DNA from 2 places in the Geodermatophilus sp. URMC 60 genome. Region 2 is predicted to be linked to the other one. Evidence: riboswitches for the same ligand, from Rfam matches in the RefSeq annotation. Region 2 holds a riboswitch; the other holds the start of a gene.

Region 1 (14,107 bases), 920 kb from region 2:
TCCCCCTCCGTGCGCGACCTCACCTCCCCGTCGAGGGCGCGGGAGAGCAGCCGGGGGTGGTCGTCCGGGACGGTGCCGGCCACGCGGTCGCCGTCCTCGTCGTAGACGGCGACCGCGTAGTCGTCGTCGCTGACCTGGAGGTCCTCGGGATCCACGGGGTCGTCGTCGAAGACGTCCCCGGACACGTCGATGGCCACGTCGCCCGCGGCGCGCACGAGGTCCCCGCGCTCGTGCTGCACGGTGTAGTCGAGCACCGCCACGGCCAGCGGGACGGCGAACAGGCAGATGGCGAGCACGGAGGTCAGCACGGCGAGGGCGACGATCCGGGTGCGCACGGGCGGGTCCTCCCTCCGGCGGTCGGCGGGCACGGGCCTCGGGACCGTCAGCGTGCTCCGCGCGCCGGGCGCTGTCACCGCATCCCGCCGCGATCGGACGGCTCCCGGAGCGAGGGAGGCGGTGGGAGCATGCCCGCATGGCCGGTCGGGTCCTGCTGGTCGAGGACGACACGTCGATCGGCGAGGCGCTCGTGTCGAGCCTGCGCAGCCACGCCTACGACGTCTCCTGGGAGCGGACCGGTTCCGGGGGCCTGGCCTGGGCCGCGGCCGGCCCGGTCGACCTCGTCCTGCTCGACCTGGGCCTGCCCGACCTCGACGGGGTGGAGGTGTGCCGGCAGCTGCGGGCCTCCCAGCCGGGGTGCGTGCTGGTGATGCTGACGGCGCGCTCGGCGGAGATGGACGTCGTCGTCGGGCTCGAGGCGGGCGCCGACGACTACCTGGTCAAGCCGATCCGGCTGGCCGAGCTGCACGCCCGCATCCGCGCCCATCTGCGCCGCGGCGGCAACGTGACGACGGGGCCCGCCGTCCGCACAGTGGGTGACCTGGTGGTCGACGTCGCCCGGCACCGGGTCACGGTCGCCGGTGGCGAGCTGCACCTGCGGCCCAAGGAGTTCGACCTGCTCGCGCGGCTGGTCGCCCAGCCCGAGGTGGCGCACAGCCGGGAACAGCTGATGGCCGACGTCTGGGACGAGAACTGGTTCGGCTCGACGAAGACCCTCGACGTCCACGTCGCGGCGCTGCGGCGCAAGCTGCAGGAGGGCACCCTCCCCGGGTGCCGGGTCCCGCAGATCGTCACCGTGCGCGGGCACGGCTACCGGCTGGAGCTGGCGGCCCCCGGAGACCGATAGCCGGCGGCCGGCAGCCCGAGGACGCCCGCCGCGGCCGGTGTCAGTGCCCAGGTGACGGACCGGGAGACGGTCCCGTCACCGATGTCCGGCACCTCCGCGTCGGTCAGGCGCTCGGCGCTGACCGGCCCGCTGGTCAGGACGGCGTGCACCGTGCTGATCACCGTGTCGAGGTAGCGGTGCGGGTGCGGGGTGTCCCGGGTCACGGAGACCTCGACGGTGAACAGCTCGCTCCCGGCCGGGGCGCCGGGGCGATCGTCGGCCGCCCAGCTCGGGACCAGCGCGGACGCCGCCGGCGCCTCCGCCCACTGCGACGCGGCGGCGTGGTTCAGCAGCAGGCCCACCAGCAGCGGGTCGCGGGTGAGGAGACCACCGACCACGAGGTGCAGATCCGTCATCGCCGTCCTACCGCGGGTGTCCGAGGGCGGGAAGGAGCGCTCCCGACGTTAGACGGTGGCCGGCCAGCGCGGGACCAGGCCCAGGTAAGGAGTCGGTAAAGCCCGTCCCGTGGTGGGGCGGGCGGCACGCCACTAGCGTGAGCGCCCGGCCGGCGGCGAGACGACGGCGCCGGGACCCAGCCCAGGAGGCGGCCCGTGTCCGACCACGTGTACCGGTTGAGCGAGATCGTCGGCAGCAGCCACACCAGCGTCGACGACGCCATCCGCACCGCGATCCGCAAGGCCGCGCAGACCGTGCGGCACATCGAGTGGTTCGAGACCAGGGAGATCCGCGGCCAGGTGGTCGACGGCGACGTCAGCTACTTCCAGGTCCGCCTGTCCATCGGCTTCCGCGTCGAGGACTGAGAGAGGACCCCCTGCAGGACCCCGCCGCGAGCCGGGTGGCCTGCTGGAACGGCCACCCTCCAGGGGCTCCGCGCCGAGCCCGCGAGACGCGGGGAGAGGGTGGTCCTCTCAGTCGAAGCTGCCCGCGCCGTCCCGCCGGTAGGGGGAGTTGCGTTCGAGCTGCTGCCGTTCGCTGCGCTCGGCCCGCAGCCGCGCCGCGGTGCCCGGCGGGTAGCCGGCCTTGGCGACCCGGTGCTCGGTGGTCTCCACCATGAACGCCAGCGAGAAGATCAGGCCCATGAGCAGCCCGCCGGCGGCGGCGGAGAGCCGGTAGACCAGTGGCACGGGGACGACGGCGACGCACAGCACCAGGACCGGCAGCAGCTGCACCACCGCCCGCGTCAGGTGTCGGCGCACCCAGCCGGGTTCGGTCGTGTCGGCCAGCACCCACGGTGAGAGCTCCCGCGGCAGCCGGCCGCCCAGCGCGTAGCGCACCCACTGCAGCGGCGTGGGCCGGCTCGTGTCGGTACGGGTTCGCACGGAGACGACGGTAGGCCGGTCCGGGCGTTGCCGGGGGCCTGTGAGCCGGAGCACACTCACCCCGCGCGTCCCCACGGCGAGGAGGTCCGGCATGCACATCAGTCAGCTGCTCCGCCGCAAGGGAGCCGACGTCGCCACCGTCGACGCGACCGCCAGCGTCCGCACCGCCCTGGCGCTGCTCGCCGAGCACGGCGTCGGTGCCCTGGTGGTCTCCGCCGACGGGCGCCGCGTCGACGGGATCGTCTCCGAGCGGGACGTCGTCCGGGCGCTGCACCAGCGCGGTGCGGAGCTGCTGGCCGACCCCGTCTCCAGCGTGATGACCGCGCAGGTGCACACCTGCGTGCCGGCCTCCGGCGTCGAGGAGCTGGCCCGCACGATGACCGAGCACCGGGTGCGGCACGTGCCCGTCGTCGAGCACGGCGCGCTGGTCGGCATCGTGTCCATCGGCGACGTCGTCAAGGCCCGGCTCGACGAGCTGGAGGAGGAGCGCGCCCAGCTGGTCGACTACATCCAGACCGGCTGAGAGGGGACCCCGCACAGGCCGGGGACGCCGAGGAGGGAGCCAGGCGTAGCGTGCCGTGGGTGGAGGAGCGGCGCGCCGGGATCGCCTCCGGACTGGCCGCCTACGGCCTCTGGGGGCTGTTCCCGCTGTACTTCCCCCTGCTGGAGCCGGCCGGGGGGCTGGAGATCGTGGCACACCGGGTCATCTGGTCGCTGCTCTTCGTCGCCGTCCTGCTGACCGCCGTGCGCGGCTGGCCGCAGGTGCGCACGACCCTGACCGACCGCCGCTCACTGGTGGTGCTGTCCGGTGCCGCGGTCCTCATCGCCGCCAACTGGCTGGTCTTCGTCTACGCCGTCAACTCCGGGCACGTGGTCGAGACCTCGCTCGGCTACTTCATCAACCCGCTGGTCAGCGTGCTGCTCGGCGTCGTGGTGTTCGCGGAGCGGCTGCGCCGGCTGCAGTGGGTGGCCGTCGGCATCGCCGCCGTCGCGGTGGGCGTGCTGACCGTCGACTACGGCCGCCCGCCGTGGATCGCCTTGACGCTGGCCGGCAGCTTCGCCCTCTACGGGCTGATGAAGAAGCTGGTGCGCGTCGCGGCGGCCCCGGGGCTGTTCGTGGAGACGGCGCTGGTCGTCGTCCCGGCGGTGGTGGTGCTCGCCGTGTTGCACGCGCAGGGGGAGGGGACGGCGGGCAACGGCGGGACCGGCCACCTGCTGCTGCTGCTCAGCTCGGGTGTGGCGACGGCGGTCCCGCTGCTGCTGTTCGCCGGCGCGACCCGGCGCATCCCGTTGTCCACGGTGGGCCTGCTCCAGTACGTCACGCCGCTGATGCAGCTGGCGATCGGCGTCTTCGTCTACCACGAGCCCATGCCGCCGGCCCGGCTGGCCGGCTTCGTCATCGTGTGGGTCGCCCTGGCCGTCTTCACCGCCGACAGCCTGCGCAGCGCCCGTGCCGGGGCCCGCCGGCGGACGGCGGAGGCCGCGCCCGCACCGGTCTGAGTCGGCGGGGTCCGGCGGCCCCGGGATGTCGGTGGGCGGGACTACCGTCGGAGGCGTTCCGAAGGAGGATCCCCGTGTCTGCCGAACCAGCTCCCGCGGTCTCCCCGCCGGGGGGCGAGGTGCCTCTTCCCCCGGCGGCCGACCCGACTCCTGCACCCGTCCCCGACACACCCGTCCGGCCCGGCGGCCTGACTCCCCGCGAGCACGACATGCTCGCGTTCGAGCGGCAGTGGTGGCGCCGTCCCGGTGCCAAGGAGACGGCTATCCGTGACCGCTTCGGCCTGGCCCCGACCCGCTACTACCAGGTGCTGAACGCCCTGGTCGACCGGCCGGCGGCACTGGAGGCCGACCCGCTGCTGGTGCGGCGGCTGCGCCGGCTGCGCGCCGCGCGCGGACAGCGGCGATCGTCTCAGTTCCTGGGCAACGGGAGCCGCAGCATCTAGATTTGGTCACCGTGGGCAGGCACGCCGCGTCAGGCGGTGACGAAACTGACCGGGGGAGTACCCCCGTCCCGCACGGACGTCGCCGCACCGACGGCCCGCACGGCGCGCCTCCGGTCGTGCGTGAGCTGAGCGACCAACCGACGGCCCCCAACCGCAGCCGCGCCGACCGCAGGCGTGACGGGCTGTTGGACGCGGGGGAGGACCCAGGCCGCCGCCGTCCACCGCAGGGCCGTCCGGTGCCGCCGGCCGCTGTCCCGCCCCGGGCTGCCGCACCTGTCCGCCCCGCCGTCCCGGCCTCACCGCGCGGCAGCACCGCCGCCCGGCCCGGCAGCCCGACCGCCGGGCCTGCTCGCGTCGCCTCGCCTTCTCCGGGGGCTGCTCGCGCCGCCACCCCGTCCGCGGGGGCCGTCCGCGCTGCGGCCGCTCCCGTCCGGCCGGTGCCCGTCCCGGTCGCCGGTGCGGTCCGCTCCGCACCGTCGGCCGATCGCGCCGCGCCCGCCACCGGGCGCCCTGCTCCGTCCGCGGGGCGCGCTGCTCCGTCCGCGGGGCGCGCTGCTCCGTCCGCGGGGCGCGCTGCTCCGTCCGCGGGGCGCGCTGCTCCGTCCGCGGGGCGCGCTGCTCCCTCCACCGGCCGTCGCCCCCGCCCGACCCCGGCGGGCGACCGGCGCCCCGCGGAGCCCGCACCGCAGACCCGCATGCGCCTGCCGGTGCCGGCGTCCGCCGCCGCCGCGCCGGCTGCACCCGCCGCGCCGGCCGCCCTCCGCACCACCGTCGCCCCGTTCCAGGCGGTGCCCACCCCCGACGCCGGTGACGAGCCGGCACCGGCTCCCGCTGACCGGCCCGCCGAGACGCCGCGCCGCCGCGCCGCGGACCGGGTGCGCCCGTGGGCGGCCGACGCCGCCCCGGCCGGCACGGCGTCGCCGACCGGCCGCCCGGTCGCGGCAGAGCCCGACGACCAGCCCGCCTGGTCCTCCGGCCCCCCTCCGGCCGCCGCGCCGTCCTCCGGCGCTGCCCGTGGCTACCGCGACTGGACCAGCCCCTCCCGGACCCGCGACGAGTTCCCATCCGCGCCGCCGGCCACCGAGGCGATCCCCGACCGCACGCCCGCCGGCTCCTCCCGCGCGGCCGCGCCGGCGACCGAGGCGATCCCCGACCGCACGCCCGCCCACGACGACGACCACGACGACCGGTACGCGGGGAACGACCGGTACGACGACGAGGGCGGGTACGAGGACGAGGACCGGTACGAGGACGGGGACCGTCGCGGGCCGGAGACCGGCAGCTCCACCGGCGTCGTCGGGGGCCGCGCCGCCTTCCGCGCGGAGCGCCAGGCCGCCGAGGCCGAACGGTTGCGCGCCATCCGCGCGGCCCGCCAGGAGGAGGGCAGCTCCGGCGTGCGCCGCGTCGCGGTGGGCCTGCTGGCCGTCGCCGTGATCGCCCTCGTGGTGCTCGGCGTCTACTCCTTCACCTCGTCGGAGGCGCAGGAGGCCGCGCGGACCACGGGCCCCGAGCCCAGCCCGACGGCGCCGGCCCCGGCCGCGCCGAGCTCGGCCCTCCCGCCGCTGGACGTGCAGCCGCTGCCGCCGGTCGACGCCGCGCCCGCCGCGCAGGTCCGCGCGCCCGTGACGGTGCTCAATGCCACGGGCGTCTCCGGGCTGGCGGCAGACGTCGCCGCCGAGCTGACCTCCGGGGGCTGGGAGTCCGCGGGCGTCGCCGAGTACGACGGCGCCGACGTCGCGACGACGACCGTCTACTACACCGACGGCGACGAGGCGCAGTACGACGCCGCCATCCAGCTCGTCCAGCAGTTCCCGCAGATCAGTGGTCCCGCGCTGCGCTTCTTCGAGGTCCCGGACGTCGAGGCGCCCGGGCTCGTGGTCGTGACCACCGGCGAGTGGCTGCCCTGACCGCAGGCCGCCCCGCGCCGCGCCGTTCCCGGAACCAGTGGGGGCGGCCGTCCGTTGGCGGCTCCGTGCGTCCCGTTCGCGGGCCCGTGCGTCCCCGCCCGCGCCCCGGCGCCCGCGCGACGTCGGCCGCCCTGCTCCTGCTCCTCACCCTGGCGGTGGCCGGCCTGCTGCCCGCCGCCCCGGCCGCGGCGGCCGAGGACGTCGCCACCGAGGAGGCGCGGGTCCCCGTCGGCGCCGGTCCCGACGCCGCCGAGCTCGACACCACGCTGTACCTGCCCGCCTCGGCGACCGCCGACGACCCGGCGCCGGCGGTCGTGCTCGCCCACGGCTTCGGCGGTAGCAAGGAGTCGGTTGCCGACGACGCCCGCGACCTGGCCGGCCGCGGCTACGTCGTCCAGACCTACTCGGCCCGCGGCTTCGGGTCGAGCACCGGCCGGATCGGGCTCAACGACCCGCGCTCCGAGGTGGCCGACCTCTCCGCGCTGCTGGATCGGCTCGCCGCGCGCGACGACGTCCTGCTCGACGGCGACGGCGACCCGCGCGTCGGCGTCGCCGGGGCGTCCTACGGTGGGGCGCTGGCCCTGCTCGGCGCCGGCTACGACGACCGCATCGACGCGATCGCCCCGCAGATCACCTGGAACTCCCTGACCGCCGCGCTCTTCCCCTCGCAGGTGGGCCAGCCGGCTCCCGACACCGTCGCGGCCACCCCTCAGGCGCAGGAGGCGGGCGTCTACAAGCGGCTGTGGTCGGGACTGTTCTTCGGTGTCGGGTCGGCCCCCGCCGGCGGCCTGCTGGGCGCGCTCGGCGGCGGGGACGGCGACGGTGACGGGGCCGCCGCGGCCGACGGCCGGCCCGCGGGCCTGCCCGCCGACCTCGGTGCGATCGACCCGGCGTCGGTGGACCCGCAAGCGGTCGAGCAGCTGCTGACCTGCGGCCGCTTCACCGCCGAGGTGTGTGCGGCCTACCAGTCCGCTGCGTCCACCGGCACGCTCACCCCCGGGATCGCCGCCGTGCTCGACCGCGGCAGCCCGGCCACGGTGCTCGACCGGATCGACGCGCCCACCCTGCTGGTGCAGGGCACCCAGGACTCGCTGTTCGGCCTCGGCCAGGCCGACGCCAACGCCCGCGGGATCGCCGCCGACGGCACCCCGGTGAAGGTCGTCTGGTACGCCGGGGGTCACGACTCCCAGGCCTCCGAGCGCACCACCGAGGAGCTGCGCGAGCAGGTCGCCGGCTGGTTCGACTGGCACCTGCGGGACGGGGGCGAGGACCCGGGCACCGGCTTCGAGTTCCCCGCCCCGACCGGCGTGGCCGCGACCGTCGGCACCGTGCAGGGCGGCAACCGCACCGTGACCGCACCGGCGTACCCGGGCCTGGCCGGCACCGAGCCCGCGCAGCGCGAGGCGATCGCGGTCGACGGTCCGCTGCAGCCGGTCGTCACGCCCGCCGGGGGGACGCCGGCCGCGATCACCGTCGTCCCGGGGCTGGGCTCGCTGGCCTCGGCGCTGTCCGGGACGTCGTTCGAGATCCCCGGCCAGTTCGCCGCCTTCGAGAGCGAGCCGCTGAACGGGGCGGTGGAGGTGGTCGGGGCCTCGACGATCGACCTCGCCGTCGCGGCGCCCGGTGGCTCGGCCACCCTCTTCGCCAAGCTCTACGACGTCGCCCCCGACGGGACGGCGACCCTGCCGGCGGGCCTGGTCGCGCCGCTGTCGCTCAGCGGCCTGTCCGCCGACCCGACCGCGCCGACCCGGGTGAGCGTGACGCTGCCGGGGATCGTGCACCGCTTCGAGGCCGGGCACACGATGCGGGTGGTGGTCTCCTCGACCGACCAGGCCTTCGCGCTGCCGACCGAGGCGGCCGTCTACTCCGTCGCGCTGGCCGAGGGCGGGGACGCCGCCGCGCTCGCCGTCCCGGAGGTCGACGGGCGCACCGAGGCCGCAGGTGGCAGCTCCCGCTGGTGGGTGCTGCTCGGGGTGCTGGTGGCGCTGGGCCTGCTCGGCTGGCTCGCCGCGCTCCTCTGGGGACGACGGCGCCGCCGGCGGGTCTCGGTGGTCGAGCCCGACGGCGAGCAGGTGCCGCTCCGCTTCACCGGCGTCTCCAAGGCCTACAAGGACGGCTTCGTCGCCGTCCGGGACCTCTCCTTCGAGGTGCGCCGCGGCCAGGTCCTCGGCCTGCTCGGCCCCAACGGGGCGGGCAAGACGACGTCGCTGCGCATGCTGATGGGGCTGATCCGACCGACCGACGGGCGGATCACCGTCTTCGGCCACGAGATCCGCCCGGGCGCGCCGGTGCTGTCGCGGCTGGGGTCGTTCGTCGAGGGCACCGGTCTGCAGCCGCACCTGTCCGGCCGGGACAACCTGCGGCTGTACTGGGCCGCCACGGGCCGCCCCGCCCAGGACGCGCACATGGAGGAGGCGATCGAGGTCGCCGGTCTCGGTGCCGCCATCGACCGGCCGGTGCGCCGCTACAGCCAGGGCATGCGCCAGCGGGTCGCGATCGCCCAGGCGATGCTCGGCCTGCCCGACCTGCTCGTCCTCGACGAACCGACCAACGGGCTCGACCCGCCCCAGATCCACGCGATGCGCGAGGTGCTGCGCTCCTACGCCGCGACCGGCCGGACGGTGATCGTCTCCAGCCACCTGCTCAGCGAGATCGAGCAGACCTGCAGCCACGTCGTCGTCATGGCCAAGGGGCAGAAGATCGCCCAGGGCACGGTGGAGGAGCTTGTCGGGACCGGCGGGTCGGTGCTGGTCGGGCTGGCCGACGACGCCGACGCCGACCGGGCGGCCGCCGTCCTCACCGGGCTGCCCGGGGTCACGGTGGAGCGCACCGACGAGGGGCTGGTGGCCGACCTCGACGGCACCGGTCGCGTCCGGGCGCTGCAGGTGCTGGTGGCCGCCGGCATCGCGGTGGACGCGTTCACGCCGCGCCGCCGACTGGAGGACGCGTTCCTGGCACTGGTGGGGGAGTCATGAGTTCCGCGACCCAGCACGTGCAGCCGACCGGGGCGGTCGCCGGCTACCGGCCCGAGCGCACCCTGCGGTTGTCGGTCGAGCTGCGGCGGCAGTTCAAGCGCCGGCGCACCCTCGGCGTCCTGGTGCTCATGGTCGCGCTGCCGCTCATCCTCATCGCCGCGCTGCAGCTGGGCGGCACCGAGGAGGCCGAGGAGAACAGCCGCATCAACCTCGTCGACGTCGCCACGTCCAGCGGGCTGAACTTCACGCTGTTCGTGCTGTTCGCGACGACCAGCTTCTTCCTGGTCGTCGTCTACGCCCTGTTCTTCGGCGACACGGTGGCCAGCGAGGCCCAGTGGGGGTCGCTGCGCTACACGCTGGCCACCCCGGTGCCTCGGATGCGGCTGCTCCGGCAGAAGTGGCTGGCTGCCCTGGTGCTGGCGGTGGGCGCGCTGCTCACCCTCGTGCTCACCGCGCTGCTCGCCGGCGGCATCGCGTTCGGCTTCGACGACGTTCAGACGCCGGTCGGCGTCACCCTGGGCCAGGGGGAGGGGATGCTCCGGCTGGCCGGGATGGTCGGCTACCTCGCCGTCCACCTGCTCGTCGTCGGCACGCTGGCGTTCTGGCTGTCCACCGTGACCGACGCGCCGCTGGCCGCGGTGGGCGGGGCGGTCTTCACGATGTTCGTCTTCGCGATCCTCGACCAGGTCGAGCAGCTGGGATCGATCCGCGACTACTTCCCGACCGCGGAGGAGTTCGCCTGGACCGACCTGCTGCAGACCCCCGTCGACTCCGGCGACCTGTTCCGCGGCGTCATCCAGTCCCTGGTCTACGCGGCGGTGTTCACCGCGCTGGGGTTCCGCCACTTCTCCCGACGTGACGTCACCAGCTGAGGTGCCGGAGTGCCACGGCGCCGGGAACGGGTCCGTAGCGCTCCGCTACCGGCGCTCGTAGCGGAGCCAGACGTGGCCGTCGCGCAGCTGCTCGACCGAGGTCAGCCGCATCAGGGTCGCTTCCCGGTCGGTGGCGGCCGCGACGGGCCGGGCGCTGCCGTCGCCGCTGCCGGCCACGACCGGCGCGACGATCGTGCTGACGCGGTCGACGAGACCAGCCGCCAACAGGGCCCCGTTCAGCGATCCCCCGGCGTCGACACGGACGTCGGCGACCCCGTAGCGGTCGGCCAGGACCGTGAGTGCGACCGCGAGGTCGACCCGTGCCGCCCCCAGCACCAGGTGCTCCACCCCCGCCCGCTGCAGTCGCTCCAGGTGGCCTGCGGGGGTCGTCTCCGAGCACAGGACCAGGACGTCGCGCCAGAAGGATCGGCGGCGCAGCCAGTCGAGGCGGGAGACCCGGCCGGCGCTGTCCACGATGACCAGCCAGGGCAGCGACGCATCGGTCGGCGGTGAACCGGTCCCGCGTGCTCCGTCGACTCCTGAGAGGTCGATGCCCTCCGCGGCGGCGGCCGCCAGCAGGGTGCCGCTGCCGGTGAGCACGGCCTGTTGCGGCAGCCGGGCCGCGGTCTCGTAGTAGAGCCCCACGTCAGGAGCGAAGCCGTCGAGGCGGCCGTCGAGGCTGGTCAGGTTGTGCAACGTGACCCGGGGACGTGGCACGGCGACCGCCACCTACAGCGACGCGCGGACGGCCTGGGCCCAGCCCTCACCCATGGGAGCGTCGGTCACCCTCACGTTGGGGACGGCGGCCAGCAAGTCGGCCATGCCGTCGACGGTGGCCCCGTTCGCGGTGATCCACAGCCGGTCGACCGCGGGCGCCATCTCCAGGTCGCTGACGCTGTCGCCGATCGCCACCGCGTCCGCCGGGGTCAGCCCGCGCCGCTCGAGGTCCCAGGCGATGGCCGCGCCCTTGGAGATGCCGCGCGGCATCAGGTGGTAGACCCGCGGCGGCAGGGCCTCGGGCGCCAGCGTCATCCGCGACGTCGCCGGGATCGCGCCGTTGTCCTTGAGCGTCAACCAGCCCGCGCCCCGCTCGGCCAACTCGGCGTCCACGGCCAGCGGGTCGACGCGGCCGCGCAGCAGCGCGTCGGTGAGGTGCGTGGCGTGCCAGGGCGCGTGCCACTCGAGCCGACCGGGGTGGCGGGCCAGCAGGTCCTCGACGACGCCCAGCTCGGCCATGACCTCCATCGGCGTCCGGCCGGCGTACTCGTCGGGCAGCGCGCCGGTCAGCCGGTGCACGCCGCGGCCGCCGTCCCAGCTGACCACCGAGCCCAGCTCGGCGATGGCGCCGTCGGCGGCGAAGATGCGCGCGGCCTCCACCACCTGCTCGAAGGTGCGCCCGCTGACCAGCACCAGGGCCACGCCGGCGCGGTGCAGGTCGTGCAGCGCGGCGGCCGGGTCGGCGGTCAGGTCGCGGCCCTCGGTGTGCCAGAACGAGCCGCGGGGGCCGACCATCGTGCCGTCGAGGTCGGTGTAGACGACGCGCGTGCTCACCGGTCCATCCTGGCCCGGCCCACTGCGACGCCCGCGACGTGGGTAGAGTCCTGGGCGTTCCACTCATCCAGAGGGGCAGAGGGACACGGCCCGACGAAGCCCCGGCAACCGCCGCCCGCGCGTCCGCGCAGCGGAAGGGTGCCAATTCCGTCCCGCGCGGCTCGACGGCCCGACGCGGGGAAGATGAGGAGGTAGTCGTCGCATGACCCTGACCGCTCCCGGTTCTCTGCAGGCCGACTCCAGCGCGGGCGGCCCCGTCCCGCCGTCCCCGGCCCGCGGGCTCGTCTGCCGCAACTGCGGCGCCACCTTCGGCCTGGTCGCCGAGCACGCCTGTGCCGAGTGCTTCGGCCCGCTGGAGGTCGACTACGACCCCGAGCTGATGCGGGCGGTCACCCGCGAGCAGATCGAGTCCGGGCCGCAGAACATCTGGCGCTACGCCGCGCTGCTGCCGGTGGGCCAGGACCCGGCCGACCGCGTCTCGCTCGACCCGGGCCTGACCCCGCTGGTGCGCGCCGACCGGCTCGCGGCCGATCTCGGGATCACCGGTGGGCTGTGGGTCAAGGACGACTCGGCCAACCCCACGCACTCCTTCAAGGACCGGGTCGTCAGCCTCGCCGCCACCGCGGCCAAGGGGCTGGGCTACCGCAAGATCGCGGCGGCCTCCACCGGCAACCTGGCCAACTCCGTGGCCGCGCACGCCGCGCGCGTGGGCATCCGGTCGTTCGTGTTCATCCCCAGCGACCTGGAGCCGGGCAAGGTCGTGCAGTCCGCGGTCTACGGCCAGACGCTGGTGGCCGTCGACGGCTCCTACGACGACGTCAACCGGCTGACCAGCGAGCTCGCCGAGACCGACGAGTTCGAGGACACCGCCTTCGTCAACCAGAACGTCCGGCCCTACTACGCCGAGGGCTCCAAGACGATGGGCTACGAGATCGCCGAGCAGCTGGGCTGGCGGATCCCGGCCCAGGTCGTCATCCCGATGGCGTCGGGCTCGCTGCTCACCAAGGTCGACAAGGCCTTCCGCGAGCTCACCGCCGCCGGCATCGTCGAGGCCACCGAGTGGACGATCTTCGGAGCCCAGTCGGCCGGCTGCGACCCGATCGCCACCGCCTTCGACAACGGCTGGGACGTCGTCAAGCCGGTCAAGCCCACCGGCATCGCCAAGTCGCTGAACATCGGCAACCCCGCCGACGGCCCCTACGCCCTCGACGCCATCCGGCGCACCGGCGGCGCCGTCGGCCGGGTGGACGACGCCCAGATCGTGCAGGGCATCCGCGACCTGGCCCGCACCACCGGCGTCTTCGCCGAGACCGCGGGCGGCGTCACCACCGCGGTGCTGCGCCAGCTGGTCGAGGACGGCCGGCTGGACCCGGCGAGGGAGACCGTCATCCTCAACACCGGCGAGGGGCTGAAGACCCTCGACCCGCTGGAGCCGGTCGTGGGGCCCACCCACCGGGTGTCGCCGTCGCTGTCCTCGGCCCGGGCGGCCGGCCTCATCGGGTGATCGGCGGGGTGGGCGCGATCCCGGGTTCGGGGGGCGCCGTCCCCCGAACCGGTGCGGCACGTGCGTGAGCCTGGTCTCACCTGGCGTTTTGTGCTGTACGTTCTCCGGCGGTTCGGTTCCACGTTCGTGATCGACGGGCGGAAGAGCTCGACCCGGTCTCCCCGGTCGGTGGGGAGGCCGTCCGCACGCACGAAACGTGGGAGCACACGTGGCACAGGGCACCGTGAAGTGGTTCAACGCCGAGAAGGGCTTCGGCTTCATCGCCGTCGACGGCGGCCAGGACGTCTTCGTCCACTACTCGGCCATCCAGATGGACGGCTACAAGAGCCTCGACGAGGGCCAGCGGGTCACCTTCGAGGTCGTCCAGGGCGAGAAGGGCCCCCAGGCCGACGCCGTGCGCACCGCCTGACCCGAGCTCGCCGGAGGCCCGGTCCCCTCGTGGGGCCGGGCCTCCGTCGTGTCCGGGGACGGCCGGGTGACGCCTCGTCGCGCCCGGTGACCGGGCGGCTCGCCACGCCGCCGACCGGCCCGTGGCTGCTGGTGCCGACGAGCGCGCGGGGCGGGAGGACGTGGCCCTCGCGCCGGGTGCGCGGGAGGCTCCCCTGCGAGGCGCCCGGCAGCAGTGGGCGGGACGAGGAGGGGCCATGTCGCGTGTCGCGATCGTCACCGGTGGCGCGTCCGGGATCGGACGGGCGCTCGGGACGGCGCTGGTGCGGCGCGGTGACCTGGTCGTCCTCGCCGACGTGGACGGCGAGGCGGCGGCCGAGGTCGCGGCGGGCCTGGGCGCGGAGGGACCGGGCGCGGCCACGGCGGTCGCCGTCGACGTGCGCGACGCCGAGGCCGTCACCGCCCT
Region 2 (14,107 bases):
GTCGCGCCTTCCGGCGGTGGTGGGGGTGGCCGCCGGCGGCGCAGCCGCCACATCGTCAGGCCGAACAGCAGCGAGTCGACGAGGCTGTACGTCTCGGCGACGACCAGTGGGACGGCGATCCACCAGGCCGACCAGTTGACCGACTCGAGCCACCGCCAGACCACGTAGTTCAGGCCGAGCACCGCGGTGAGCAGGACCAGCACCCGCAGCCCCACCAGGCCGGGGGTCAGCGGGACCCGCGGGGAGAGCGCCGCCGCGGTCTCGCGGTCGGGCAGCTCACGGGCGGAGGAGGCGCCCGACCCGGTCCAGGCCGTGCGGCGGTGGCGGCTCACGGCCGTGGCACCCGTCGGACGGCGACCGCCGTGATGTCGTCCAGGGGTGCGGCCGCGGAGGCCAGCGCGCGGACGGCGCGGAGCAGGTCGTCGGGCTCCGGGTGGGCCTCGAGCAGCCGGGCGACCTCGCCGAGGGCCTCGTGCGTGCCCCCGAGCACGTCGAAGAGGCCGTCGCTGAAGGAGAAGAGGGTGTCCCCCGGCTCGAGCACCACCTCGTGCTCGGTCCAGCTCTGGTCGGCGTCGATGCCCAGCGGGAGGTCCTCCCCGGCGAGCCGCTCGACGCCGCCCGCCGCCCGGCGGACGAGGGACAGCCCGTGGCCGGCGTCCCCGTACCGCACCCGTCCCGTCGCGGCCTCCAGCCGCGCGTGGAAGGCGGTCACGAAGGAACCGGTGCGCTGGAGGTCGGGCAGGAGGGTCCGGTTCGTCGCGGTGAGGACGTCGCCCTCCGGCCGGCGCCGGTCGCGGGCCCGCCCGGAGTCCCGCACCGTGGTCCGCAGGACCGCGCGGACGGTGGCCATGAGGATGGCGGCCCCGGCGCCCTTGCCCATCACGTCGGCGACGGAGAGAACTAGGTCGCCGTCGACGAGGTCGTGGTCGAACAGGTCGCCCCCGACGGCGAAGGCCGGCTCGCAGGAGCCGGCGACCCGGTAACCGGGCAGCTCCGGGGGTCGCTGCGGGAGCAGTGCCTGCTGCACCTCCCGGGCGCGGTCCATCTCGACGGAGTGGGCGAGCTCCTGCTCGGTCCACCGGGCCAGCTCCTGCAGCAGTGCGACCTCCCCTGCGTCGAGCGTGCGCGGGCGGACGTCGAACAGGCACAGCGTGCCGACGGTGGGGCCCCCCGGTGCCGCGAGGGGCTGGCCGGCGTAGAAGCGGACGTGCGGGGGGCCGTTCACCGCGGGGCTGGTGGCGTAGCGGGCTTCGGCCAGGGCGTCGGGCACGATGTGCGTCGCCCCGAGGGCGACCGTCCGGTCGCAGAAGGACGCCTGACGCTCGGCCCGGTCGACGGGCATCCCCTGAGCGGACTTGAACCACAGGGAGTCCTCGTCCACCAACGTGATGGTCGCGATCGGGACGTCGAACACCCGCTGTGCCAGCCGGGTGATGCGGTCGAAGCGTTCCTCCCGGTCGGTGCCGAGCAGCTGCAGCTGCTCCAGCGCCTGCAGACGTCGGGCCTCTGCCAGGTCGGCCGACGCGGGCACCCGGACGTCCGTCGGTACCCGCGCGGCGGTCACCGGGTCACCAGCCGCCGGCCAGCCAGGGCTGCCCGCATCGCCGCTGCGCTGGCCGGGCTGCTGGTGATCCGCCAGTCGGCCTCCTTGTCGTGGTCGAACCACACGAACGCCGCGACGTCGGCCTGCTCGTCGAGGTAGACGACGAGGTCGGTGACCCAGGCGGCCTTGTCCCCGCCCTCCTCGGCGGAGGCGACCTCGGTGACGGTGATCGGGATCCCGGGGGCCAGCTCGCGCAGCTCCTCGAGGCTCTCGCCGAAGACCTCCTCTGGCTCCTGCCAGCCGTGGCCAGGGGCGCTGGTGCCCCAGTTGTAGCCGTCGAGGGCGACGCGGTCGACGTACCGGGTGCCGGGCCAGGTCTCGGCCATCGGGGACGACCCGGGATACCGCACGTTCGGGTTCCACACGAACTGCACGTTGCCCGCTCCCTGGGCGCCGAACACCTCCGCGACGTGCCTGAAGGCCGCGACGTGGTCGGCCGCCGTGGTGCCCGACACGCCGACGGCCCACGGGTACCAGTCCCCGTTCTGCTCGTGGGCGAAGCGCAGCTGCACCGGCCGGCCCCAGTTCCGCAGCGCATCGGCCCACTGCCGGAGGTACGGGTCGTGCGCCCCGGCGGCGATGCCGGCCAGGCCGAACGCCCCGCTGTCGGGGGCGTTCCAGTCCCAGGGCTCCCAGGTCACCACCGGGACGGCGCCCCGCGCCGCCACGGCGTCGAGGTCGGCGATCGGCGGTGGGGTGGTGAAGTCCGCGTAGGTGAGGACCAGCGACGGGCGCTCCCCGACGGCGGCCTCGACCGCGTCCAGTTCCGCGCCGGCCGTCGCGCCTCCCGGCGTGGTGACGCCGAACGCGAGGGGCTCGGTGCGCTCGGGGCCGTCGACCACGGTGACCACGGCGACGGCCAGGGCCACCGCGACCACCGCGGCTGCGACGGCGACGGACCACCACGGCCGCCTGCTCCGGACCCCCACGCGAGGGATCAACGCGCGACCGGCCGATGGGTTGCGCACCGCGGGCAGGTCACGACCCCAGGAGGTCCCGGACCAGCGCGCCCACGGCGTCCACCTCGACGAGGAAGCCGTCGTGCCCGTACGGGGAGGTGATCACCCGCAACGGGACGCCGAGGGCCTCGGCCACCTGCTGCTGGAGCGCGAGCGGGTACAGCCGGTCGGTGTCGATCCCGGCGACGACGGTCCGCGCGGTGACCCGGGCCAGCGCCGCCCGGACCCCGCCGCGACCGCGGCCGACGTCCCAGTGGTTCATGACCTCGGTGAGGACCACGTAGCTGCCGGCGTCGAACCGGCGGGCCAGCTTGTCGGCGTGGTGGTCCAGGTAGGAGGCGACCGCGTAGCGGCCGTCGTCCTGGAGGACGGAGCCGAACCGCTCGCCCAGCTCGGACGCGCTGCGGTAGGTGAGGTGGGCGATCCGCCGTGCGACGCCGAGACCGTCGACCGGCTGCGCGTCGAGCGGGTGGTCGCCGCCGAGCCACCGGGGGTCGCACCGGATCGCCGTCTGCTGCGTCGTCTGGGTGCCGATCTGGTCGGCCGTCGCGGCCGCTCCCGACGCGAGGAAGAACAGCGTGGCGACGCGCTCGGGCATGGCGACCGCCCACTCCAGCGCCCGCATACCGCCCATCGACCCGCCCACGACGCAGGCCCACCGCTCGATGCCCAGGGCGTCGGCGAGGCCGGCCTCGACCCGCACCTGGTCGCCGACCGTCACCCCCGGGAACCGGGACCCCCACGGCCCGTCCTCCGGCGCCGAGGACGACGGGCCGGTCGTCCCCTGGCAGCCGCCGAGCACGTTCGCGCAGACGACGAAGAACCGGTCGGTGTCCAGCGGCCGTCCGGGGCCGACCAGGCCCTCCCACCAGCCGGGCGTCGGGTGCCCGGGCCCGGAGGGGCCCACGACGTGGCTGTCGCCGGTCAGCGCGTGCTCGACGAGGACGGCGTTGCCGCCGTCCGGCGCGAGGGCGCCCCAGGTCTCGTAGGCGACCCGCACGCCGGGCAGGGTCCCGCCGCGCTCCAGGGCGAACGGCCCGGGCAGGTCGAGGAAGAGCCGGTCGCCGGCCGGGTCCCCCTCGACCCACCCGCCCATCAGGCTCCCTTGGCGGCGCGGAACCCGGCCTCCAGGTCGGCGAGGATGTCCTCGATCCCCTCGAGGCCGACCGCCAGCCGCACCAGGCCCGGGGTGACGCCGGTCGTCAGCTGCTCCTCGGGGGTGAGCTGCGAGTGGGTCGTCGATGCCGGGTGGATCACCAGGGAGCGCACGTCACCGATGTTGGCCACGTGGCTGTGCAGTTCCAGGGCCTCCACGAACCGCTTGCCGGCCTCGACGCCGCCGTGCAGCTCGAAGGTGAGCACGGCGCCGGCGCCCTGCGGGGCGTACTTCTGCTGGGCGGCGTGCCAGGGCGACGACGGCAGGCCGGGGTAGTTCACCCGGTCGACCGAGTCGTGCGCCTTGAGGAACTCGGCCACCCGCTGGGTGTTGGCGACGTGCCGCTCCATGCGCAGCGACAGGGTCTCGATGCCCTGCACGACGAGGAAGGCGTTGAACGGCGAGATCGCCGGGCCGAGGTCGCGCAGCAGCTGCACCCGCGCCTTGAGCGCGAAGGCCGGCGCGCCCAGGTCGGCGTAGACGACGCCGTGGTACGTCGGGTCGGGCTCGGTGAAGCCGGGGAACCGGCCGCTGCGCCAGTCGAAGCCGCCGCCGTCGACGATCAGGCCGGCGATCACGGTTCCGTGCCCGCCGAGGTACTTGGTGGCCGAATGGACGACGACGTCGGCGCCCCACTCCAGCGGCCGCACCAGGAACGGCGTGGCGATGGTGTTGTCGACGATCAGCGGGACGCCGTTGCGGTGCGCCACCCCGGCGACGGTCTCGATGTCGAGGACGTCGCCCTTGGGGTTGCCGATCGACTCCGCGAAGAACGCCTTCGTGTTCTCCTGCACGAGCGACTGCCAGTTGCCGGGGTCGTCGGGGTCCTCGACGAAGGAGACGGTGATGCCCATCTTCGGCAGCGAGTGGTGGAGCAGGTTGTAGGTGCCGCCGTAGAGCGAGGCCGAGGCGACGACGTGGTCCCCGGCCGAGGCGACGTTGAGGAGCGCCAGCGTCTCGGCCGCCTGCCCGCTGGCGACCGCCAGGGCCGCCACGCCGCCCTCCAGCGACGCCACGCGCTGCTCCAGGGCGTCCTGCGTCGGGTTCATGATCCGCGTGTAGATGTTGCCGAGCTCCGCCAGCGCGAACAGGTCGGCGGCGTGCTGGGTGTCCCGGAACTGGTAGGCCGTCGTCGCGTAGATCGGCAGGGCACGGGCGCCGGTCGTGGGGTCGGGGCTGGTGCCGGCGTGGATCTGCCGGGTCTCGAAGCTCCAGCTCTGGGGGTCGCTCATGCGCCGCGTCCTCTCGCTCGCGGAGGACCCGCGGCGCGCGAGGACTCCGTCCTTGCCGGGCGGCGGGCGCCGTCCGGCCGGCTCTTCCCCTGGGAGCACCTCAGACGGAGTAGAGGTTGCCGGGCAGCCAGCCAGGTGCTTGTCACTGCCTCTCGTGAGCCAGGGTCATCCTAGGCAGGCCGCCGACCTCGGTGGAACAGGTGTCCGACGCGGTGGACACGGCTGCAGCCCGGGGAGCGACCTGGGAGAGGCTGCCTCGGTGCGCGCACTCGTGTTCGAGGCCTTCGGCGGCCCGCTGACCGTGCTGGACGTCCCCGAGCCGGGCCCGGCGCCCGGTGGCGTCGTCGTCCGGGTGGAGGCCACGGGCGTCTGCCGCAGCGACTGGCACGCCTGGCAGGGGCACGACCCGGACGTCGTCCTCCCGCACGTGCCCGGGCACGAGCTGGCCGGCACCGTCGCCGCGGTCGGGGCGGACGTGCGGCGCTGGCGCGTGGGCGACCGCGTCACCGTCCCCTTCGTCAACGCGTGCGGCCGCTGTGCGCAGTGCGCCGCCGGAGAGCACCAGGTGTGCGCCCGGCAGACCCAGCCCGGGTTCACGCACTGGGGGTCGATGGCCGAGTACGTCGCGCTCGACGCCGCCGACGTCAACCTGGTCGCCCTCCCGGACGAGCTCGACGCCGTGACCGCGGCGAGCCTGGGCTGCCGGTTCGCGACCGCCTTCCGCGCGGTCAGCCACGTGGCGCGGGTCCGGCCCGGCGAGTGGGTCGCCGTGCACGGCTGCGGCGGGGTGGGTCTCTCGGCGGTGCAGGTGGCCGTCGCCGCGGGCGCCCGGGTGGTGGCCGTCGACGTCTCACCGGCAGCCCTGCAGCTCGCCGCGGCCAACGGCGCCGAGCACACGGTCGACGGCGGCGGCGACGTCCCGGGCGCGATCGCGACGCTCACCGGTGGGGGCGCGCACGTCTCCCTCGACGCCCTGGGCGCAGCGGTGACCTGCGAGAACTCGGTCCGGGCGCTGCGCCCGCGGGGCCGGCACGTGCAGGTCGGGCTGCTGCCGCCGGCGCAGGGCCGCCCCGCGGTGCCGATGGACCTCGTCGTCGCCCGCGAGCTGCAGGTGCTGGGCAGCCACGGCATGGCCGCGCACGCCTATCCCGAGCTGCTCGGCCTCATCGCGAGCGGCCGGCTGCGGCCCCGGGCGCTGGTCACCCGCGAGCTCCTCCTCGACGAGGCCGGCGCAGCGCTGGCCGCGGTGGGCCGCGACCCCGGCATCGCGGTGGTCACCCGCCCCTGAGCGGTCAGGTCCCGGGCGCGCCGGTCGCCGTCGGCGCCGCGGGGGTCGGCGCCCGGGTCGTCGCCGGTGGCACCTGCGGCGTCGGCGTCGGCGTCGGCGTCGGTGTCGGGGCCGTGGTCCCCGGAGGGGTCTCCTCGACCGTCCCGCCGGGCGAGGTGGGGGTGGAGGTGGGCGACGGCGCCGTGGTCGTGGACGGGGCCGTCGTCGGCTCGGTCGTCCCCTCCGGCTCCGCCGGGGCGGTGCTCGCCGGCGTCTGCACCGTCGAGGAGGGGGTCGGTGTCGTTGCCGGGTCCGGAGGGCGGACGTGGAGGTAGAGCGCGTACAGCCCGACGAACAGCAGCGCCAGGACGACGGTCGAGGTGCGCGCGCGGCCCAGGTGGTGCGGCACCGCGGACCACCAGCGGCGCGGCGCGGACGGCGGTGCGGTGCTCACCGACAGCTCGCGATCCGGCTCGCCGGGGCCGTTGGTCTCCGGGGTGGTCACCGGGCACCGTCCGGGGACGGCGAGGGGTCACCGGACGGTGAGACCGCCGTGGGCGCCGGCATGTTGAGGCCCGCGCGCCGAAAGGCGTGGACGACGCGGGCGCGCAGGTCGCGGCCGACCTCGAACTGCTTGCCGGGCAGCGTGCGGGCCACCACCCGGACGTTGACCTGCTCGAGGTCGAGGGTCTCCACCCCCATCACGCTGGGCGGGTCGAGCAGCAGCGGGCGCAGCCGCTGGTCGCGGAAGGCCTCGGCGCCGACCTCCCGGAGGATGTCGTTGACCCGGCTGACGTCCAGCGTCGTCGGCACCGGGACGTCGACGACGGCGCGCGCCCAGTCGCGGGAGAGGTTGACGACCTTCACGATCTGCCCGTTGGGCAGGGTGATGACCTCGCCGTTGGAGGAGCGCAGCCGGGTGACCCGCAGCGTGACGTCCTCGATCGTGCCCTCGGCGGGATCACCACCTCCGGTCACCGTGATCGACACGACGTCGCCGAAGCCGTACTGCCGCTCGGTGATGATGAAGAAACCCGCCAGCACGTCGCCGACGATCCGCTGCGCGCCGAAGCCCAGCCCGACGCCCAGCACGGTCGCGGGGGCCACCAGCCCGCCGATCGGGATGCCCGCCCGGTCCAGGACGGCGAAGACGGCGATCGCGTAGACCATCACGACGAGCGTCCAGGTGATCACCTGGGTGAGCGAGTGCCGGTGCTTGGCGGCCTCGGAGCGCACCAGGGCGTCACCGCCGGTCGCGCGTGCGTCGATCCGGTCGGTGATCTTCTCGCCGACCCAGGCGACGAAGCGGGCCAGGAGGACCGACCCCAGGATGATGAGGGCGATCTCGAGCCCACGCCCGGCGAGCCAGGTCAGCAGCGGGTCCAGCGGTGCCATCGCGTTCCAGCCTCCCAACGGACCTCAGCAGCGCCGACGCCGGGTCAGCGCGGGGCCACGAACAACGCCTGCGCGGAGCGGCCGATCCGGCCCGTGGCGTCGTAGAGGTCGGCGAAGCACTGCCCGGCGCCCCCCGGGCCGATCGTGGTGGCCGCGTCCACGCCCAGCCAGTCCCCGGCCGGCGGGCGCACCAGCGCGACGGTGAGGTCGACGTTGGCGAAGGTGGCCCGCTGCCAGTCCAGGACGGCGGAGATGCCGCTCGCCGCGTCGGTCATCACCAGCAGGTGCTGCAGCGGGCTCATCGACTCGCCCTCGACCAGGGTGCACAGGGGTCGGGTCCACGCGGCCGCGGGCCCGGGCGCGTTGAACGAGCCGTGCGCGAAGCGCCAGTCCAGCGCCCGGTGGTAGGCGACGTCGGTGGTGAAGAAGGCCGGCGTCTCCGGGCGGCTCTCCCCCGGCCCCGGCAGCGGGACGCCGGCTCCCGCCGTCCCCTCCACCGCCGAGGTCCGCATCCGCCAGGCGGTCAGCCGCATCAGCGGCCGCTCGCGGTCGGCGGGGGAGGCGCCCGCCGTGAGCACCGCCTCCACCAGCTCGATCCGCCGTCCGGGCCGCAGCAGCCGGGCGCTGACCCGCACCGGTCCCACCGGCACCGGCGCGAGGATGTCGAAGGCCAGCCGCACGGTCTGCCCCTCGGGGATCTCGGTGACCCGCTCGGCCTCCCGGGCCAGCAGCGCCGCGACCGGCCCGGCGTGCTGCAGTCCCGGGTCCCACGGCCCGATGGTCAGGTCGGTCGCGACGAAGCCGTCGCCGTCGGGCACGTAGAGGGAGGTGGGCAGGCCGGGGATCACGACCGCAGTCTGCCGCCGCGGTCAGCCGCCCGAGCGGCGGGTCTCCCACACGGCGAACGCCGTCCACCCGGCGGCGGCGACCGCGGCGACCACCCACAGCCAGCGCAGCGACGACCCGGTGGGGTTGGCCATCACCAGCAGGACGGCGACCACGAGGACCGCCCCCGCCAGGGGTGGCGTGCGCAACAGGGTGCCCAGCGTGTCGGGGCCCGGGACGGTGACGAACACCACCACGGCGACCACCAGGAGGAAGGCGCACAGGACACCCAGGAAGCCCGCCGTCACCCCGAACTCGGCCGGCAGGCCGACGGCGCCCAGGCCCCCGAGGGCCGCACCCACCGCCAGCCACAGGAGCAGCCTCCGACGGCGCGCCGACCAGGGCGGACGTGGCTCACTCACGGTCTGGTACCTCCCCCGTCGCGGCGCCGCCGTCCCGGCCGGGCGGACACCTCGCTCCAGAGTGTGCGCCCGGCGCGCGGGGCGGGCACACAGCCCCCGGCCCTGGTGGTCGAGCCCGCGCCGGACGCCGACCGCGACAGCATCCCGGCCACCGCCACGGGCACCACCCCGCCGGCGGCCGCGGAGCACCGTGGCTCCGACGGCGACCGGACCGTGCGCGACGTCGGCCCACCGGTCCCCGGCCGCCGATGAGTTCGGCCGGTCGGCCCCGTCCACCCTGCGACGGGGCCGACCGGGCCCCCGCGACGACGGGAGCACACCGTGCGCTGGATCTTCGTCAACCTGCCCGTGAGCGACCTGGCCGCGTCCCGGGCCTTCTACGGGGGCCTGGGCTTCGGGTTCGACGAGCAGTTCTCCGACGAGCGGACGGCGTCGGTGGTCGTCGCGGACAACATCGTGGTCATGCTGCTGACCCGGGACCGCTTCGCCGACTTCGTCCCGGACGGTGCCGAGGTCGGCGACCCCGCGAAGAGCACCACCGTGCTCAACGCGCTGTCGGCCGAGAGCCGGCAGGAGGCCGACGACCTCCTGGCACGGGCGCTGGCCTCGGGCGGGCGTCCGTGGCAGCCGGCGCAGGACCACGGGTTCATGTACGGCGTCAGCTTCACCGACCCCGACGGTCACGTCTGGGAGGTCGTCTGGATGGACCCCGCCGCCGTGCAGTGACCCCCGGTAGGGGGCTCGGGGCAGAACGGTCGCTACCGTCGGCCCCGTGCCCCGTCCTCCGCTCGGCTCCGCGCTGACCGTCGGCGCCGCCGGCCTGTTCGCCGTCAACGGCACGGTCTCCACGCTGGCCCTGCAGGCCGGCATCCCGGCGCCGTGGCTGACCGCGCTGCGCTGCGGCGGCGCGGCGGTCGTCCTGCTCGCCGTGCTGGGCGTCGTCGCGCCGGCGCGGCTGCGGGTGTCCTGGCGGGAGGTGCCGTTCCTGGCCGCCTTCGGCGTGGTGGGCATCGCGCTCACCCAGTGCCTCTACTACGTCGCGATCGGCCGGCTGCCGGTCGGCATCGCGCTGGTCTTCGAGATGACCGCGCCGGTGTTCATCGCGCTGTGGGTGTGGCTGGTGCGCGGCGAGCGGGTCCGTAGCCGGCTGTGGGTCGCACTCGGGCTGTCGCTGTCGGGCCTGGTCCTCGTGGCCGAGGTCTGGCAGGGCGGCGGCTCGCTCGACGCGGGCGGCGTGGCCGCGGCCCTCGGTGCCGCGCTGTGCCTGACCACCTACTACCTGATGGGGGAGCGGGGCACGACCACCCGCGACCCGGTGGCGCTCACCTGCTGGAGCTTCGTCGCGGCCGCGCTGTTCTGGGCGGTGGCCGCGCCGTTCTGGCCGTTCGACCCAGCGGTGCTCGGCACCTCCGTGCCGGTCTCCCTCGGGTCGCTCGAGGTACCGCTGTGGGTGCTGGTGGGCTGGATCGTCGTCCTCGGGGCGGTGCTGCCGTTCTGGCTGTCGCTGGCGGCCCTGCGGCACCTGCCACCGACCACGGCCGGGCTGATCGCCACGGTGGAGCCGGTGCTGGCGTCGATCGTGGCCTGGCTGTGGCTGGAGCAGGTGCTCTCCGGCTGGCAGGTGCTCGGCGGCCTCGTCGTCCTAGGCGGGATCGGGCTGGCGCAGACCGCGCGGGCGGAACGGGCGCCGGCCCCCGTGCCGGAGGCGGCCCCCGCCTGAGGGAGGACCCCGTCCTCCCTACCCCTCGCAGGCTCGGGCCGGGCCCGGGACGGGGTCGCGCGCACCCCGCTCAGGTGACCTTGCGGGCCGCGGTGAGCCAGCCGGCCAGCTCGGACATGTAGGCGGCCTGGGCGACGTGGTCCATGCCGACGTACTTCCACGGGTGCTCCTGGCCGGCCTGCACCGCGGGCAGCAGCGTGTAGGTCGGCTGGGCGCGCATCTGCTCCGGCGTCTCCCCGCCGCGCAGCGAGTAGAGGATCACGTCGCTCGGGTGGTCGGGAACCCGCTCCCAGCTGGTGGTCTCCCAGAAGTAGGTGTCGCCGCCCGGGTCGACGAAGTCGACGCCCAGGTCGGAGTAGAGGCGCAGCGACGGGTCGTCGGGCGCCTTGCCCATCCACCAGCCGTCCGCGGCGGTGGCGTAGACCGGCAGCACGGTGATCCCGCGCTCGCCCGCAGCGGTGAGCTCGGCCGACGCCGCCTCGTAGTCCTCGCGGGCGGCGTCGACCACCTCGGTGTCGGCGCCGAGGGACCCCGCGAGCTCGACGGTGCGCTCGATGACCTCGGCGGCCGACCCGCGGTAGGCGATCGCGACGATCGGCGCGATCCGGGCGACCTGCTCCTGCTGCTGGAGGGACTCGAAGCCGTAGAGCGGCTGGCCGGGGTCCAGGCTGCCGGACGAGTCGGTCGGGTACACCGAGGTGACGATGACGTCGGGGTCGGCCGCGGCCAGGCGCTCCAGGTCGATCTGCCCGTAGTTCTCGCCGACGATCTCCAGGTCGGCGAGGTCCCTGCCCTCGAAGGCGACGTCGTCGGCCGCCGAGGTCTGGCCGAAGCTGGCGACCGGCTCCACGCCGTAGTTCCACAGGGAGGCCACCACGTCGTTGAGGCCGGCGACGCGCGCAGGGGTCGCGTCGAGCTCGACGGTGTTCTCCAGGTCGTCGGTGAAGCTCCAGCCGCCTCGGTCCGCCGCCGCGGCCGGCTCGGCGGACCCACCGGCGCAGCCGGCCGTGGCGACCAGTGCGGCGAGGGTGAGGGTGGCGCCGGCCAGGCGGCGGGGTCTGCGGTGCAACTGGTCTCCTCCGGATCGGGCCGGGGTGTTCCCCTGGCCGGCCGCTCAGGTTAGCCTCACCTAAGAAGGCCGCAAGGGTCGACCGGACGGGGGACGCCGCATGACGCTGGCCGTGCAGCCGGAGGCCGGAGCCGCTCCCGTCTGGCAGTTCTTCGACGCCTCGGTCGCCGCCGTCCGCCGGCTGGGCCCGAGCTTCCTGCGGCTGACCCTCACCGGCCCCGAGCTCGCCGGTTTCGGTGCGGCCGGCTGCGACCAGCGCTTCAAACTGGTGCTCTCCCGCGACGACGCCGGGCTCGACCGGCTGCGCACCCGCGGCCCGGAGTGGTACCCGGAGTACTGCGCGATGCCCGACGAGCAGCGCCCGGCCATCCGCACCTACACCGTGCGGGCGGCCCGCCCCGAGCGCGCCGAGCTCGACGTCGACGTCGTCCTGCACGGCATCGAGGACGGGCACGCCGGCCCGGCCGCGAGCTGGGCGGCTGCGGCGGTGCCCGGTGACCGGATCGTGCTGCTCGGCCCCGACCGCCCCGGCACCGGCCGGCCGTGGGGCGTGGAGTGGGCGCCGCCGCCGGCCGCGCGCACGCTGGTGCTGGCCGGCGACGAGACGGCCGTCCCCGCGGTCTGCGCGATCCTGGAGTCCCTGGGACACGGGCCGCGGTCGGTGGCCGCGCTGCTGGAGGTGCCGACAGCCGGGGACGAGATGGACGTGGCGCTGCCGGCCGGGGCGACCCTGCGCTGGCTGCCGCGGGACGGCGCCGCCCGCGGGTCGCGGCTGGTGCCGGCGGTGCACGCGGCGCTGTGCGAGCTGGGCATCGCCTCGACGCCGGCCGCGCTCCCGGAGGAGGTCGGCGACGAGCTGCTCTGGGAGGTGCCCGACACGGACGCCGCCTCGGGCTGCTACGCCTGGCTGGCCGGGGAGGCCGGGGTGGTGAAGACGCTGCGCCGCCACCTGGTGGGCGACCTCGGCGTCCCCCGCGGGTCGGTGGCGTTCATGGGCTACTGGCGGGAGGGCGTCGTCGGCTGAAGGAGGACCCCCTCCTACCCACCCCTCGCAAGCTCGGGACGGTGCCCTGGCGGGGGTCGGGAGACGGGGGGCAACCGGGGGCAGGCTGCCGCTCAGCGCAGCCGGCGGACCGGCACCACCATCGGCGTCCCGACCACCGGATCGGGCACGATCCGCGCCTCCAGGTCGAAGACGTCGGCCAGCAGCTGCTCGGTGAGCACCACCTCCGGCGTCCCGGAGGCGACCAGCGCACCGCCGTCCATCGCGACCAGCCGCTGCGCGTAGCGGGCGGCGAGGTTGAGGTCGTGCAGCACGACGACGACGGTGCGTCCGCGCTCGGCGTGCAGCCGCGCCACCAGCTCGAGGACGTCGATCTGGTGGGAGAGGTCGAGGTAGGTCGTCGGCTCGTCGAGCAGCAGCAGGTCGGTGCCCTGCGCGAGCGCCATGGAGATCCAGGCCCGCTGCCGCTGCCCGCCGGAGAGCTCGTCGACCGGCCGGTCGGCGAGGTCGGCCATGTCGGTCCAGGCCAGCGCCTCGGCGACCGCTGCCTCGTCGTCGCGCGACCACTGCCGCAGCCACGACTGGTGCGGGTGCCGGCCGCGCGCGACGAGGTCGCCGACGGTGAGGCCCTCCGGGGCGACCGGGGTCTGGGGCAGCAGGCCGAGCACCCGGGCCACCTCGCGGGTCGGCGTCCGTGAGATCGCCCGTCCGTCGAGCAGCACCTGGCCGCTGACCGGGCGCAACAGCCGGCCCAGCGCCCGCAGCAGCGTGGACTTGCCGCAGCCGTTGGGGCCGACGATGGCGGTGAACGACCCGTCGGTGAGCTGCAGGTCCAGGTCGCGGACGACGACCCGGTCGTCGTAGGCCAGGCTGACCGACTCGGCGGCGAGACGGACCGTTCCGGCCCCGGGCAGGGTGGTGGCTGTGCTGACGGTCACAGCGTCGTTGACGGTCACAGCGTGGATCGCCGCCTTCCGCGGACGAGGAGCCAGAGCAGGTAGGGCGCGCCGACGGCGGCGGTGAGCACGCCGACCGGCAGCGCCTGGGGGAGCACGGTGCGGGTCAGCAGGTCCGCCCCCACGACGAGGGCGGCGCCGAGCAGGCCCGAGGCCAGCAGCGGCGGCCGCGCGCCGCCGGTGAGCCGGACGGCGACCTGCGGCACCACCAGCGCGACGTAGGCGATCGGGCCGGCGGCGGCCACGGCGGCGGCGGTGAGCCCGACGGCGACGAGGACGACGAGGGCCTGGGTGGCCACGAGGCGCACGCCCAGGCCGCGGGCGGTGTCGTCGCCGAACTGGACGGCGCCCAACGCCCGGCTGCTGGCCAGCGCGGCGGGCAGCAGGACGGCGAGGGCGATCAGCAGCGGCACGGCCTCGGCCCAGGTGCGGGCGTTGAGCGAGCCGGTGATCCAGACGTAGGCCGACGCGGCGTCGTGGATCTCGGCGCGGGTGAGCAG

Evidence for each region. A riboswitch is a leader RNA that binds a small molecule or an ion and turns the genes downstream of it on or off. The one in region 2 is predicted to bind S-adenosylmethionine.
Region 1: linked by a shared signal. The riboswitch ahead of thrC (threonine synthase) and the one ahead of ACWIX3_RS03090 (bifunctional o-acetylhomoserine/o-acetylserine sulfhydrylase) in region 2 are both predicted to bind S-adenosylmethionine.

Annotation. Positions count from the first base shown of each region.
Region 1 is NZ_CP199958.1:1,539,013-1,553,119, forward strand. It holds gene ACWIX3_RS07435 (sensor histidine kinase) at 1-335, opposite strand, end outside; gene ACWIX3_RS07440 (response regulator transcription factor) at 473-1,183, shown strand; gene ACWIX3_RS07445 (hypothetical protein) at 1,147-1,578, opposite strand; gene ACWIX3_RS07450 (dodecin) at 1,774-1,983, shown strand; gene ACWIX3_RS07455 (DUF5313 family protein) at 2,092-2,502, opposite strand; gene ACWIX3_RS07460 (CBS domain-containing protein) at 2,594-3,025, shown strand; gene rarD (EamA family transporter RarD) at 3,085-4,002, shown strand; gene ACWIX3_RS07470 (DUF3263 domain-containing protein) at 4,077-4,445, shown strand; gene ACWIX3_RS07475 (LytR C-terminal domain-containing protein) at 5,141-6,352, shown strand; gene ACWIX3_RS07480 (alpha/beta fold hydrolase) at 6,439-9,327, shown strand; gene ACWIX3_RS07485 (ABC transporter permease) at 9,324-10,199, shown strand; gene ACWIX3_RS07490 (RibD family protein) at 10,245-10,916, opposite strand; gene ACWIX3_RS07495 (HAD family hydrolase) at 10,929-11,750, opposite strand; SAM riboswitch class I at 11,811-11,940, shown strand; gene thrC (threonine synthase) at 11,953-13,254, shown strand; gene ACWIX3_RS07505 (cold-shock protein) at 13,463-13,663, shown strand; gene ACWIX3_RS07510 (SDR family NAD(P)-dependent oxidoreductase) at 13,899-14,107, shown strand, end outside.
Region 2 is NZ_CP199958.1:620,663-634,769, reverse strand. It holds gene ACWIX3_RS03110 (glycosyltransferase family 2 protein) at 1-332, opposite strand, end outside; gene ACWIX3_RS03105 (PP2C family protein-serine/threonine phosphatase) at 329-1,564, opposite strand; gene ACWIX3_RS03100 (glycoside hydrolase family 26 protein) at 1,561-2,472, opposite strand; gene metX (homoserine O-acetyltransferase MetX) at 2,582-3,658, opposite strand; partial or broken gene ACWIX3_RS03090 (bifunctional o-acetylhomoserine/o-acetylserine sulfhydrylase) at 3,658-4,953, opposite strand; SAM riboswitch class IV at 4,994-5,110, opposite strand; gene ACWIX3_RS03085 (zinc-dependent alcohol dehydrogenase family protein) at 5,210-6,238, shown strand; gene ACWIX3_RS03080 (hypothetical protein) at 6,243-6,722, opposite strand; gene ACWIX3_RS03075 (mechanosensitive ion channel family protein) at 6,719-7,612, opposite strand; gene ACWIX3_RS03070 (thioesterase family protein) at 7,657-8,460, opposite strand; gene ACWIX3_RS03065 (hypothetical protein) at 8,482-8,859, opposite strand; gene ACWIX3_RS03060 (VOC family protein) at 9,181-9,585, shown strand; gene ACWIX3_RS03055 (EamA family transporter) at 9,632-10,579, shown strand; gene ACWIX3_RS03050 (ABC transporter substrate-binding protein) at 10,650-11,648, opposite strand; gene ACWIX3_RS03045 (siderophore-interacting protein) at 11,749-12,672, shown strand; gene ACWIX3_RS03040 (ABC transporter ATP-binding protein) at 12,765-13,589, opposite strand; gene ACWIX3_RS03035 (FecCD family ABC transporter permease) at 13,604-14,107, opposite strand, start outside.